DNA from 4 places in the Pseudoalteromonas sp. SG45-2 genome. Region 1 is predicted to be linked to each of the others. Evidence: predicted binding sites of a transcription regulator. Region 1 holds the regulator's gene; each other region holds the start of a gene.
The links. Region 1 encodes ArgR, which controls arginine synthesis, uptake and breakdown. Its sites were predicted from a motif close to ANTGAATANNTATTCANT; they were not measured.

Region 1 (3,379 bases):
CAACTCAAGTATCTGCTGTGTTTGTTACACACTCAAAAGAAGAGGCGTTTGCGTTTTCAGATACACTTGCCATTATGCATCGCGGTAAAATTGAGCAACAAGGCACGCCTGAGCAGCTTTTTGCAGCTCCATGTTCAAAGGAGGTTGCAGAGTTTCTGGGTCAGGGCATATACTTAAGCGCAGAAGTGTTAACCGCAACTGAATATAAAACACCATTTGGTTTAGTCGAATCTTATGTTGAGAGTAAGCATAATGTAAGTGCAGGGCTTATATATGTGCGCCCTCATCAAATAGAATTAGTGGCAGATAACCAAAGTGACAAATTCAGCAAGCGAGCTACAATCATAAGTCGTCGCTTTATTGGTTCGGCGTATGTTTATTCGGTTGTTATTGATGAACAAGAAATTGAAGTTGCTGCACAATATGGCCAGTCATTTGAAAATAATGATCAGGTTATAATAAAAATAAAACCTCACACGGTGAATTTTTTCGAATCGTAATTAATTTGTTATTCGCTGTGTTTTTATCTGTAAAACTAAGGAATAACAATGGCGCAAGCGCAATCAGGGATTTGTGCTGAAGCAAACTTACACGGTTTGCACTTATTTTTTAATGTGTTTGATGGTCAAGACGAATCACTTCGCGCAAAGTTAAAACAAGTAAGCGCTATAGAAGAAGAGTTTAGCGATCAATTTTCAGAATCAATGCTCTCTTGTATGGTTGCTATTGGTGCGCAATACTGGCCGCATATCCTCCCTGAATACATTCCAAGCGAATTACAGAGCTTTCCCAATATAACCCATAGCGATCACCAAATGAGCGTACAACCGTGCGATTTATTTGTGCAAATTCGCTCTGACCGTGAAGATGTTAACCATTTATTTGCGCTGCAAATTTTAAAATTATTTGCCCCCGATGTTGAGCTGGTGGAGCAAATTCGTAATTTTCGTTTTTTAGATGGTCGTGATTTTAACGGTTTTATTTATGGTGGCGACACCGCACATGGAAGAAAAAAGCGCGCTACGGCTTTAATCAGCAACCCTGGTAGCTTTGAAGATCAGGGGAGTTATATTCATGTTCAGCGTTATAAACATGATTTAACTATGTGGCAGCATTTATCATTGAGTGAGCAAGAGCAAATAATGGGACGTACGCGTCTTGATAACACGCTAATTACTCCAGCGGTCGAAACCAGCCATGCTTCGCGAAGTGAGCTAAAAGACGAAGACGGACAACCGCTACTATTAAATCAAAGCATGCCTTATGGCGACGTGTATGAGCAGGGAATGTTATCAATTACATGCGCTTGTACGGGCACCGCATTTGAAAAAGTACTTAATAGTCGTTTAGGGAAAGGGGATTGCTACGACCACTGGCTTGATTTTACTCAAGCCGATATGGGCTCTGCTTTCTTTGCACCTTCAATAGGGTTTTTAAAACAAATTTAGTTTGCTATTAAACTGTATCAAATAAAATGCGAACACGTTCAAGTGTTACATCTATTTCAGATATTTTAGCAGGAGCGATAAAAATAGTATCGTCGCCTGCAATTGTTCCTAGTACGCCATCTGCTTTACCTAATGAATCTAATAAACGTGCAATAAGCTGAGCAGCACCTGGGCTGGTACGAATGATGATCATCATTTCGTTGTGCATAATGTCGATTACCAATTGGCGTAATGGGCTTTTAGCCGTAGGTACACCCATTTCAGCAGGTAAGCAGTAAACCATTTCTTGTTTGGCATTGCGTGTGCGTACAGCGCCAAATTTACTTAACATGCGTGAAACTTTACTCTGACTTATATTGTCAAAACCTTGATCTTTTAACGCATCAACTATTTCGCCTTGAGAGCCAAAATTTTCTTCTTTTAATAGTGATTTAAATGCTTTTACCAGTGCTTCTTGTTTATCTTGTGGTTGCATAGTCTTTATTCGTTTTTGTTATTTATGCCGCAAATTCTACACAAAAATGAATAATTATGCAGCAGTTGTTTAGTTAACTTGCCAGTTTGATGCGTTAAATCACATAAGTTTACGACTATGGTCGAAAATATACTTGAAATAGACAGGATAAATTTGTTTTTAGTCGCTAATTTCATTATCTTAAGAGCCACAAATGTTTCCTACCTCAAATTACGGAGAATTCCAATGAAAGTTGCTGTATTAGGTGCTGCAGGCGGTATCGGCCAAGCGTTGTCTTTATTATTAAAAACAGGCTTACCAGCTGGCTCTGAATTATCACTTTATGATGTTGCACCAGTGGTACCAGGTGTTGCGGTTGACCTTTCTCACATCCCAACAGATGTTAAAGTTGCAGGCTTTGGCGCAGACGATTTAAATAAAGCGCTTGAAGGTTCTGACATCGTTCTTATCCCAGCGGGTATGCCACGTAAACCAGGTATGGATCGTGCTGATTTATTCAATGTAAATGCTGGCATCATCAAAACTTTAGCAGAAGGCATTGTTGCCAGCTGTCCTAAAGCGTTAGTAGGTATTATTACTAACCCAGTAAACGGCACAGTTCCAATTGTTGCTGAAGTATTCAAAAAAGCAGGTACTTACGACGCTAAACGCGTATTCGGTATTACTACGCTTGACGTTATTCGTTCAGAAGCATTTGTTGCTGAACTTAAAGGCGTAGACGTAGCAACTGTAAAAGTACCAGTAATTGGTGGTCACTCAGGCACAACTATTCTGCCTCTACTTTCTCAAGTTGAAGGTGTTTCTTTCACTGATGAAGAAGTTGCTGCACTTACTCCACGTATCCAAAATGCGGGTACTGAAGTTGTAAATGCTAAAGCAGGCGGTGGTTCAGCTACGCTATCTATGGGTGCTGCTGCAGCTCGTTTTTGTATGTCTTTAGTTAAAGGCCTACAAGGTGAAGAAGTTGTAGATTACGCTTACGTTGCTGTTGAAAATGGCGATGCAGAGTACTTTGCACATCCAGTACGTTTAGGTAAAAACGGTGTAGAAGAAATTCTTTCTTACGGCGAACTAAGCGCATTTGAAACAAAAGCAAAAAATGACATGCTTGAAACTCTGAAAAAAGACATCAAAGAAGGTGTTGATTTCATGGCGTAATAGCCGGTTTAAGCAACAAAAAGCCTGCATTTGCAGGCTTTTTTATTGCTCAGAATTAATGTCACACTGTGTAACTAGTTAAAACTAGTGGTCGCGGTCAACCGCAATACGGGCAAGGCTTATAAGTGCTTGCTTATAGTCAGACTCAGCTAAAAAGTCTAAACAGGCAATGGCTTTTTCGGCCTCAAGCTCTGCTTTTTGCATTGTAAACTCAAGCGCATTAGTTTGTTTTAGTGCAGTTAAAATTTCTTCTAAATGCTCCATACCATTACTGTGCTCTATTGCATCACGAATGAGC
Region 2 (3,379 bases), on a different contig from region 1:
CCCACCGCTTCAAACAACATTGAACAACGATAAGACGCAACCGTACTTATGCCCATTTTAGACATAATTTTGTACAAGCCTTTATTAATGGCTTTACGATAAGCAAGGGTCACTTCGCAATACGACTTATCAATAATTTTGCTGTCGCTCATCGCAACTAACGATTCATACGCAAGGTATGGATAAATTGCCGTAGCACCAAAACCTAATAGCACAGCAAACTGGTGCGCATCTCGCACGCTGCCAGTTTCAATGATAATATTTGATTCACAGCGCAAGTTGTTATCAACTAAGCGTTTTTGTACCGCACCTACAGCCATAGCTGCTGGAATTGGTAAATTTATTTCATCAAAGTTACGGTCAGTTAAAATAAGCATGATACAGCCCGCAGCTGCTTTTTCTTGTGCTTGGTCACAAATACGCGTAACCGCGTTTTCTAAACCCTCTTCAACTGTATAGGTAATATCAATTTTACAGTAGCTGTAGTGCGCTTCATCAGCATTTAATAGCTGCTGCATGTCTGCGTACATTAAAATTGGTGTATCAAACTGTAGGCGCTTAGCGTGGCCCGTTGTTTCGTTAAATACGTTTTGCTCACTACCAATACAGGTTGCAAGCGACATTACATGGTTTTCACGTAGTGGATCGATAGGTGGATTTGTTACTTGCGCAAATTTTTGGCGGAAGTAATCATAAAGTGAACGATGCCCTTCACTAAGCACAGCAAATGGCGTGTCATCACCCATTGAGCCTGTCGCTTCTTGGCCGTTTTCACCCATTACACGAATAACGCTATCAAGCTCTTCGTTGGTATAACCAAACATTTTTTGATATTTAGCTAGCGTTTCGTCATCAAATGAGCGATTACCAGCGTCTTGCTCAGTAAGTTCTTCAAATGGAACTAAACGTTTAACGTTTTCTTCAAGCCATGACTTGTAAGGATGGCGAGATTTTAAATCTTGATCGATTTCATCCGAGTGCCAGATTTTGCCAAGTTTAGTATCAATAACTAATAATTCACCTGGACCAACACGGCCTTTTTCAACCACTTCATCGGCAGTGTAATCCCAAATACCCACTTCTGATGCAAGCGTAATAAAACCATCTTGTGTAATTACATAACGTGCTGGGCGAAGTCCATTACGGTCAAGGTTACACGCCGCAAAACGACCATCCGACATAACAATACCTGCCGGGCCATCCCATGGTTCCATATGCATAGAGTTAAAGTCGTAAAATGCACGTAAATCGTCGTCCATTGCACGGTTTTTCTGCCATGCAGGCGGCACGAGCATACGCATAGCGCGGAATAAATCCATGCCGCCAGCTAAAAATAGCTCAAGCATATTATCTAGGCTTGATGAATCAGAACCGGTTTCGTTTACAAACGGCGCTGCGCTTTGTAAATCAGGAATAAGCGGTGACGCAAATTTATAAGAACGTGCGCGTGCCCACTGGCGGTTACCTTCAATAGTATTAATTTCACCATTGTGTGCTAAATAGCGGAAAGGTTGAGCTAAAGGCCAACGCGGCTGAGTATTAGTAGAAAAGCGCTGATGGAAAACACAAATCGCACTCGTCATACGAATATCAGCTAAATCTAGGTAAAAATTAGGTAAATCCGCAGGCATCATTAAGCCTTTATAGATAGTTACCAAACCAGATAGACTTGCGATATAGAAAGCTTCATCATCAACAATGCGCTTTTCAGCGCGGCGGCGTGCTACATATAAGCGACGCTCTAAGTCTTTAGAACGCCAACCTTCTGGCGCGCTAACAAAAATTTGTTCAAAACCTGGTAATTGCTGTACAGCAATAGGACCCAACATAGATGGGTCGGTTGGTACGACACGCCAACCTAAAATATTTAGCGTTTCTTTTTCTAATTCTTCGCTAAGTATTTGTTTTGCAGCTTGTGCTAAAACAGGGTCTGAATTTAAAAATATCATACCCACTGCGTAGTTTTTGCCTAAGTGCCAATTATGTTCACTGGCAATTGCACGGAAAAAGCTATCTGGTTTTTGTAATAATAAACCACAGCCATCACCTGTTTTACCATCGGCAGATATACCGCCACGGTGCTGCATGCAATCAAGCCCCGTAATAGCAGTACGAATAAGCCTATGACTAGCTTGACCATTAACTTGGGCTATTAAGCCAAAGCCACAATTTTCTTTTTCTAACTTTGAGTCGTATAACATAGACCCCTCCCCTTGCTGCACTGTTAGCGTGGATGAACTGCTCGACGATTTGCTAACAGACGGACAAAACTAGCCTCTATCTTAAATAGAGTCAATAGCACTTTGAATACATATTCACATTCTTGAATATTTCTCACTTCATAGCAAGATTTCTTTTTATCATTATTTTTAACATTTAGCGTTATTTTAACCACTATTTTTTCATGACACTGGTGTCAAGTTTAACATATTGTAAAAAACACAAGCGCTCAAAGTTGCAGCTTACGTAAACGTAAAGGTAAGCAAAAGTGAATAAGTATTCAACAAATGAAGGGTTATTCAGTTAACATTTAGATAGTTTTATGCTATTTCATTACTTTAATGGCTTAACATCCCCGATTATTGCTGCTCATTAGTATAGTTATGAAAGTTCATGTCCTTTTTTGTACATTAATAGTGAATTTTTATTTAAAGCGGTGTCCGATGCGGACATAAAAACTGTCCGCGGACATCATTTTCAAGAACAAAAAATAAAAAGCACTTTAATATCAATGTGATAGTAGTTGGCATATTAATCGTATAGCTTTACATATAATCGCTAATTGGAATTACCATGTTTACTCTAAGCTTATTTTTGCTCTCTCCTATTGCCGCCATTTGCACAGCAGCTTTATTACTGCTGTGCGAAAAATACATAAAAGCAATGTAGGGGGAATTAAATGATTAAAGATACCAGCGCACAAGACGTACAAGTAAAGGCACCTATAAGCTATAAAAAATACGCGATAATCACTGCGATTGTTTTCATTGTGGTCTCTACAGTTGCTTATATTTTTTTAACTAACCATAGCGCTAAAAGCTCTATTAGCCGCTCAAAAGTACAGGTTGCAAAAGTACATGTTAAAGCGCTCATTCGAGATATTGCCGCCAGTGGTAAAATTGTTGCTGCTAATGCTCCTAAAATCTACAGTCCAGAACGTGGATTTATAGATTTAAAAGTAAAGGCCGGCGATACAGTAAAGCAAGGCAACACACTTGCCCTGCTACAAAGCCCTGAGTTAACTAACGAATTAAAGCAACAAGAATCTGTGCTTAAACGACTACAAGGCGAGCAGCAAAGGCAGCATTTGCAAGCAAGACGCCAAACACTCACTTTAAATAAAACACTCGATATGGCACAAGTTGAGCTTAATGCCGCT
Region 3 (3,379 bases), on a different contig from region 1:
AACAATTTCATCTAGCGAGGCCTCAACTAACTCATTATATGTATTTAATAAATATAGCTGAGGCTTTATGAACTGCTAGTTTTTAGTCATGTGATGCACACTTATACGCTGATAGTGCTAGTATTTATAGCTTCTACAGCTTACTTGTTCATTGCACTAATTAAAAAGGCTGAAATTTTAGCGCCTTCTCTAAGTGTAGTTTCTGAGCTTGATTGGCCAACTAAAGAGCTGTCGGTAAATGGCGCTATCTCCATCATATCTGCACCCGTAATAGGAAACTCATCCGCAATGGCTGATAAAATATCAAGCGCATGCTGAGGCGTTAAACCGTGATGCTCTGGCGTACCTGTGGCAGATGCAAACTCTGCATCAAGTGCATCAATATCAAAGCTTACGTATATTTCATCAACGTTATCGGCTTTTAACTGTGCAATAGCGTCGGCAGCAACCGCTGCTGCGCCGCGTTCAATGATTTCATGTGCCCAGTGCTGTTTAACACCAAAAGTATTTTCCCAATGCGCTTTAGGCTTGCCACTTGAGCGTATACCAAATTGTATTAAATGATGCGGCGCCGGTAAAAACTCTAATATATGTGTACACCACGAGCCAAAACATAAATCAATACCTAAGCGCTCCACAAGTAAATCGGTATGCGCGTCAAAGTGAATAATAGCCGTGCGCTTACCTTGCTCACGTTTTGCTTTTAAGTACGCTTTAGTAAGTGGGTAACTAATTGAGTGATCGCCACCAATACCAAATAATCCTTTATCTTTAAACGTTGCGTAAAAACTGTCGCACACATCTTCAGTGATTGATAACGGGCTTACGTAATAATCGTTATCTTCATCACCATATAAGGCTCTTTGGCAATTAGAAATGGTTGCATCATTTAGGTATTTGTCATGAAGTAAATGTGGGATTACACGTACATCACCTAAATCAAACGAATGACACTGAGGTTGCTGATCAATTAAAGCTGAGCGCACAAACAGTGGCCCCCAGTTTGCTCCGCGTAATATCCCACCGCCACAGTCTGAACTAATACCTAACATAACGGCTTTATGTGGTGAGTTTGGTAATTCGTTTAAAGACTCGCGCCACAAGTTATCAACGTTTTCAGTTTGTCCGTAAAGTTTATTACGCAGTGCGGCTTTGCGCTCTTTTGCAGTATTTACTGTGTATACGCCATCGCCCGGTGCGCACAAACAGTGCTCAACTTTGTTTTTAAATGCTTCAAATTGTGTGCTCATAATAAACTCCTTCGGTTTTTATTCTGTACGTAGCTAATTACTTTTGAGTAGTTATGCAAAATCACTAAAAATGCCTAAACTTCAAATAAATGCCACTTTGCTAAATAAGTCAGTGCTTAATATAAGTAAACACGTTAGTTTTTACGTGTTCACTACAAATTTAAGTCATTGAATTTATTTAATATTAATGAAAATTTGTAATCATTCATTTAATCGTAGTTACGCGCTTGAGTGATACTTATTATGTCTGCTTGAACATGTCAACAGCGCAACAAGGCTACGTATATAAGTACTTGAGTGAATATTCATAGTTGGTGAATAAATCAAATTAGCCCTTAAAATTATTAAGGCTTTATTGGAAGAGTTAAGATAAAACGGACAATCGTCCTGTACTTGATAAACGTTTCTAGCAATCATGCTAGATTGACAACAAATTATTATAAAAGGCTTAGCTATGGAAAAGGTATTTCACTTAGGACTATGTATTGACGATCTTAAAGGTGCAAAACTTGCGATTGTACCGGGCGATCCAGATCGTGCAGCACGTATTTCACAATTCCTAGACAACCCAACCTGCCTTGCTCAAACTCGCGAGTTTCATGTTTATTTAGGTCAATTAAACGGCCACTCTGTGGTTATATGTTCTACAGGTATTGGTGGTCCATCTACGTCGATTGCAGTAGAAGAATTAGCACAACTTGGCGTGCGTAAATTTTTACGTATTGGTACAACCGGTGCAATTCAGCCACACATTAACGAAGGCGAAATTTTAATTAGCCAAGCGTCTGTACGTTTAGATGGAGCTAGCCAACATTTTGCACCACTTAGCTACCCTGCTGTATCTGACTTTTATGCAACACAAGCTATGGTACAAGCATGTAAAAACCTAAATATCGATTTTCATATTGGTATTACTGCATCAAGCGATACATTCTACCCAGGGCAAGAGCGTTACGATACGCACTCTGGTTACGTTCCTAAATCACTACAAGGTAGCTGCGAAGAGTGGCAAAAATTGGGCGTGATGAACTACGAAATGGAATCGGCAACATTATTTACTATGTGTGCAGCCCTTGGATTACAAGCAGCATGTGTAGCTGGCGTACTTGTTAACCGTACTCGCCAAGAAATACCAAATGTAGACCACGGTGAAATTGAGCGTAAATCTGTAGCAGTAGTATTAGAAGCAGCTAAAGTATTACTTGATTAATACAGGTTATAGCAGTCAGTGAGTGAGTTAATTCGATAGAATGGCTCGCTTTAATAAAGCACAGCTCCGGCTGTGCTTTATTGTATGCAAGCCACTATTTAAGTGGTGCGCTAATTACTTTAAGTGCTGGTAAATGCGTAAAACTGGCAAGTACAGCTTTTGCCACTTGCGACTGGTTTTCACGACCCGCTGTTTCGAGCAATGTAATTCCCTTCACCGTACTTTCGTTAAAGCTAAGCCCAGCTAAAAAGAACTGGCTTAGTGCACTTTGTAGTGGCGATAAACTTGGACTGTAAGCTGCATTTTCGGCGTAACTTCCGTAAAAGTCACCATCACTAAATGTACTTATTTTTACGGCGCTAAAGTTGTGGCTGTAAGGCACATACGCATTAAGTGCAAAACGCGCAAGGGTTTCATCAAGGTCTTCAGCGCTAAAATTACCTTGCTGTGGTTTTGGGTTAAACAAGCTAAATTCGTTACCTAAATCGGTAGGTCCAAATGAATGCGGCAGTAATTCAGCAAGTTTAAATTGCTGATCAGGAAGTAAAATATCAAACTCTTTCGCATCAGCGAGTTCGTTCATAAACTGGCGACAATACCCACAAGGCGCATCGCTAATAGCAATTTTAACTATTTTTTTAGCGCCGTTTAACCATGCGTTATTTATAGCCGATTGCTCTGCATGAACCACTAAACTCAATGCTTGATGATCAAACTCTACATTTGCACCAAAGTAAAAGTTTACCTCACGCTTTTCATCAAGTGCTTTAACAATTGCGCCTACATGAAAATCTGACACTGGCGCAACAGCATACTCAGAAGCTAAAGGTACTAAACCTTGTAGTAATACATCATCAGACACATTGAGTTGCGCGCATAACGCTTTAATATTATTAGAATTTAATATGCCACGTTGTGA
Region 4 (3,379 bases), on a different contig from region 1:
GTCGCAATGTTATCTACTTTTGCTTCAACCGTTGGGCCGCCGTCAAAAATGTCTACATAGCCATTAAACGTAAAGCCTTCGCTTTTTAATAACTCGATTGCTGGGCGTGTGTTGTCGTGTACTTTACCTATTACGGCTTGCGCATCTTTACTTAGCAAATTTACATAAATTGGGTATTTAGGCATTAGTTCAGCAATGAAAACCTTTTGGCCAATACCTGTTAGGTAGTCGGCTGTTGGAAAATCCATTGAGAAAAAGTGCTCTTCAAGCCACTGCCAAAAAGGGCTACTGCCATTTTCGTCAGACACACCGCGCATTTCTGCAATCACTGTTTGTGCAAAACGCTCTTGATGCTGCTTTATAAACATAAAGCGCGCTTTTGAAAGTAGCTTACCGTTACAATTTTTACGATAGCCATCTTTTAAAAACAATGTGCAAAGCTCTGTAGCGCCTGTGTAGTCGTTACATAGCGTTAAAATATCAACCGCTTTGTATACGTCTAATGTGCGCGAAGAGTGAATCACTTTACTTAAGTGATAATGATAAAATGCATCATCAAGCCCTACCGCAGCTTCAATTGCAGACGTACCTACAACATCACCGGTTTCGCTATCTTCAAGAACAAACAGGTAGCCTTCGTCACCGGGTTGTGACGTTTGCTTAGCAAATGAACTTACAGAATGGTCTATTTTCTTTTGCAATAGTTCTTCGTTTAATGGCAAAGACGTAAAACCATGCCCAGATTCGTGGGCAATTTTCAGTAATGCTGAGTAATCATTTTGCTGGATTGGGCGAAGGATCATCATGAGTCCGCTTGCTCCCTTATAAATAACGGTAAATAGGAATTGCAGGGCAAGCGGTGCTTGCCCTTAATTGGTTGGCTTAAGTCGCTTATGCGTTTACTACGCTTGCTACTGCTTTTTCAAAGCGTGCCATACCTTCGCGAATGTCCGCTTCAGGAATTACTAAAGATGGAGTGAAACGTACTACGTCTGCACCGGCAACTAGTGACATAAGGCCTTGCTCAGTACCTGCCACTAAAAACTCTTTTGCACGACCTTTGTATTGCTCGTTCACTACTGCACCAATTAATAAACCTTGGCCACGGATTTCGCTAAATACGTTGTATTTTTCGTTAACCGCGCTAAGTAGTTCATTAAATAATGCGGCTTTTTCTTTTACGCCAACCAGTACTTCTGGGGTATTTACTGTATCAAATGCAGCTTCTGCAACAGCACACGCAAGCGGGTTACCGCCATAAGTAGAACCATGTGTACCTACTTTAAGGTGCTGTGCAATTTCAGTTGTTGTGATCATAGCGCCAATAGGAAAACCGCCGCCAAGTGCTTTAGCTGAAGTTAAAATATCAGGTACTACGTTTAAGCCTTGGTATGCGTATAAATCGCCAGTACGACCAACACCTGTTTGAACTTCATCAAAAATAAGCAGTGCGTTATGTTTAGTACATAAATCGCGAACGCCTTGAGCAAACTCATCAGTTGGTGAAACAATACCGCCTTCACCTTGTAGAGGTTCCATCATTACGGCACATGTTTTATCGCTGATAAGTGCTTCAAAAGCAGCTAGGTCGTTGTAATCGCAATGTATAATGTCGCCAGGCTTAGGGCCAAAACCATCTGAATATGCAGCTTGGCCGCCAACAGTTACGGTAAAGAATGTACGACCGTGGAAACCTTTGTTGAACGCGATGATTTGTGATTTTTCTGCGCCAAACTTATCAAGTGCAAAACGACGCGCTAATTTAAGCGCGGCTTCGTTTGCTTCTGCGCCAGAGTTGGCAAAGTAAACTTTTTCAGCAAATGTCGCATCAACCATTTTTTTAGCTAGGCGAAGTGCCGGCTCATTGGTCATTACGTTAGATAGATGCCAGATTTTTTCGCCTTGCTCTTTTAACGCGCCTACTAATGCAGGGTGGCAATGGCCAAGACAGTTAACTGCAATACCACCAGCAAAGTCGATAAACTCTCGACCTTGTTGATCCCATACGCGAGAGCCTTCGCCTCGAACAGGAATTACGCTTGAAGGTGCGTAGTTAGGAACCATTACGTGATCAAATAATTCGCGATTGACTGTCATTTTATTTCCTCTTAATTGTGAGCAACACAAAACATCAAAATAGGTGTTTGGTTAATATTTGTAACCAACTTTATAGGCAAGATCAGTAACCTGATAATTGCGCAAAATTGCTTTGTGGTTCAATTTTCAGACGCACATTATTTCAGAATTACTTATATCTGTCTCGTTAAAAACTTTCATGTATCCCTTGAAAATAAAGGGCTAAAGATATTATTTCATAGATAGTGAATAACTATTTGCATAGCTATTTATGCTTATTTTTAGGCAACTAACCGCATGAGTACAGAGGCGCACACGCTTTAATCGGCAAATATGTAATATAACAATAAGATGAGAATGAATGGTTAGTCGCAAAAAAATTAACAAAAAATTCAGATTTTTAGTCAATTTGAATAGCTAAATTGGTAAAATTACTCGATTGGAGGGTTTTTAGTTCCGTTTTAGTGAACTTAAAGTGCGAAAACCAGCTTAGAGCTTCATCAGGTTCAATAAGTTGATGTTCTTTTAAATTAAGATATTGAGAATAGCACCGTGCCTTTAGCATTACTTCTGTTAATGGCAGTAATGTATCGACCTTATCTACCCCATTTACTAGCTGCTGCATTACCCCTTTAAACGGTAAATATTTAAAAGCCATTTTGTCTATTACCTTAGCGCTTACTTCTATCGATTTATTGCTAAGTAGAGTAGTTAAAAATAGCGGGTCGGGCTGAAGCTCTAATAATGCGGTGTGTAAATCTTTTTGGTTTTCATTTCGGGCTAGCTGTACTTTACGTTGCCATATTTGCTCAAACGTTTTTAAGTACAAGCGCACTAATGCAATTCGCCCTACATCTAAAAGCATACCAAGGGTAAATGCATGAACGTCATTTACATTATTAATTTGTGCAATTTTTTGCGCTGCAATCGCGTTTGCCATCGCGCTGTCGCGTAGCCGGCGTTTTAATAACGAAAATGGTTCGGTGCTATGTGGCATCCAATGGCGGGCAGCAAATGTAGGAATAACTAGCTGTAAGTTATCAAGGCCAATATAACGAAGGGCAAGCGATGGTTTATCTACTTTTACAGACGTGTTTTTACTACGTTGATTACGATAGTAAGGTAAATTAACGAGCGTTACTAACTCCCTACCCAACCAGCTTATATCATTAACCAATGGCTCTAAACGCCCTACCGACGCTGACTTTACCGCTAATATATCGAGTATATTGGCAATACCATCTTCAATACCTATGGTGCTATGAATTACGCCATCTATATCTTCGAGCTGCTTATATATAGC

Region 2: gltB (glutamate synthase large subunit) is a predicted target of ArgR. The motif match lies at 2,303-2,320, and genes of this name have one in related genera.
Region 3: H5116_RS12950 (arginase family protein) is a predicted target of ArgR. The motif match lies at 1,293-1,310, and genes of this name have one in related genera.
Region 4: H5116_RS09690 (aspartate aminotransferase family protein) is a predicted target of ArgR. The motif match lies at 2,333-2,350, and genes of this name have one in related genera.

What each region holds. Positions count from the first base shown of each region.
Region 1 covers NZ_JACJEO010000008.1:174,555-177,933, forward strand. Annotated here, with positions in the region: gene H5116_RS08015 (ABC transporter ATP-binding protein) at 1-500, shown strand, start outside; gene H5116_RS08020 (Dyp-type peroxidase) at 549-1,448, shown strand; gene argR (transcriptional regulator ArgR) at 1,456-1,923, opposite strand; gene mdh (malate dehydrogenase) at 2,149-3,081, shown strand; gene ispB (octaprenyl diphosphate synthase) at 3,166-3,379, opposite strand, start outside.
Region 2 covers NZ_JACJEO010000007.1:132,047-135,425, forward strand. Annotated here, with positions in the region: gene gltB (glutamate synthase large subunit) at 1-2,201, opposite strand, end outside; gene H5116_RS06890 (efflux RND transporter periplasmic adaptor subunit) at 2,900-3,379, shown strand, end outside.
Region 3 covers NZ_JACJEO010000016.1:76,902-80,280, reverse strand. Annotated here, with positions in the region: gene H5116_RS12955 (transporter substrate-binding domain-containing protein) at 1-11, opposite strand, end outside; gene H5116_RS12950 (arginase family protein) at 141-1,250, opposite strand; gene udp (uridine phosphorylase) at 1,705-2,460, shown strand; gene cdd (cytidine deaminase) at 2,555-3,379, opposite strand, start outside.
Region 4 covers NZ_JACJEO010000011.1:35,271-38,649, forward strand. Annotated here, with positions in the region: gene astA (arginine N-succinyltransferase) at 1-806, opposite strand, end outside; gene H5116_RS09690 (aspartate aminotransferase family protein) at 892-2,097, opposite strand; gene H5116_RS09695 (HDOD domain-containing protein) at 2,477-3,379, opposite strand, start outside.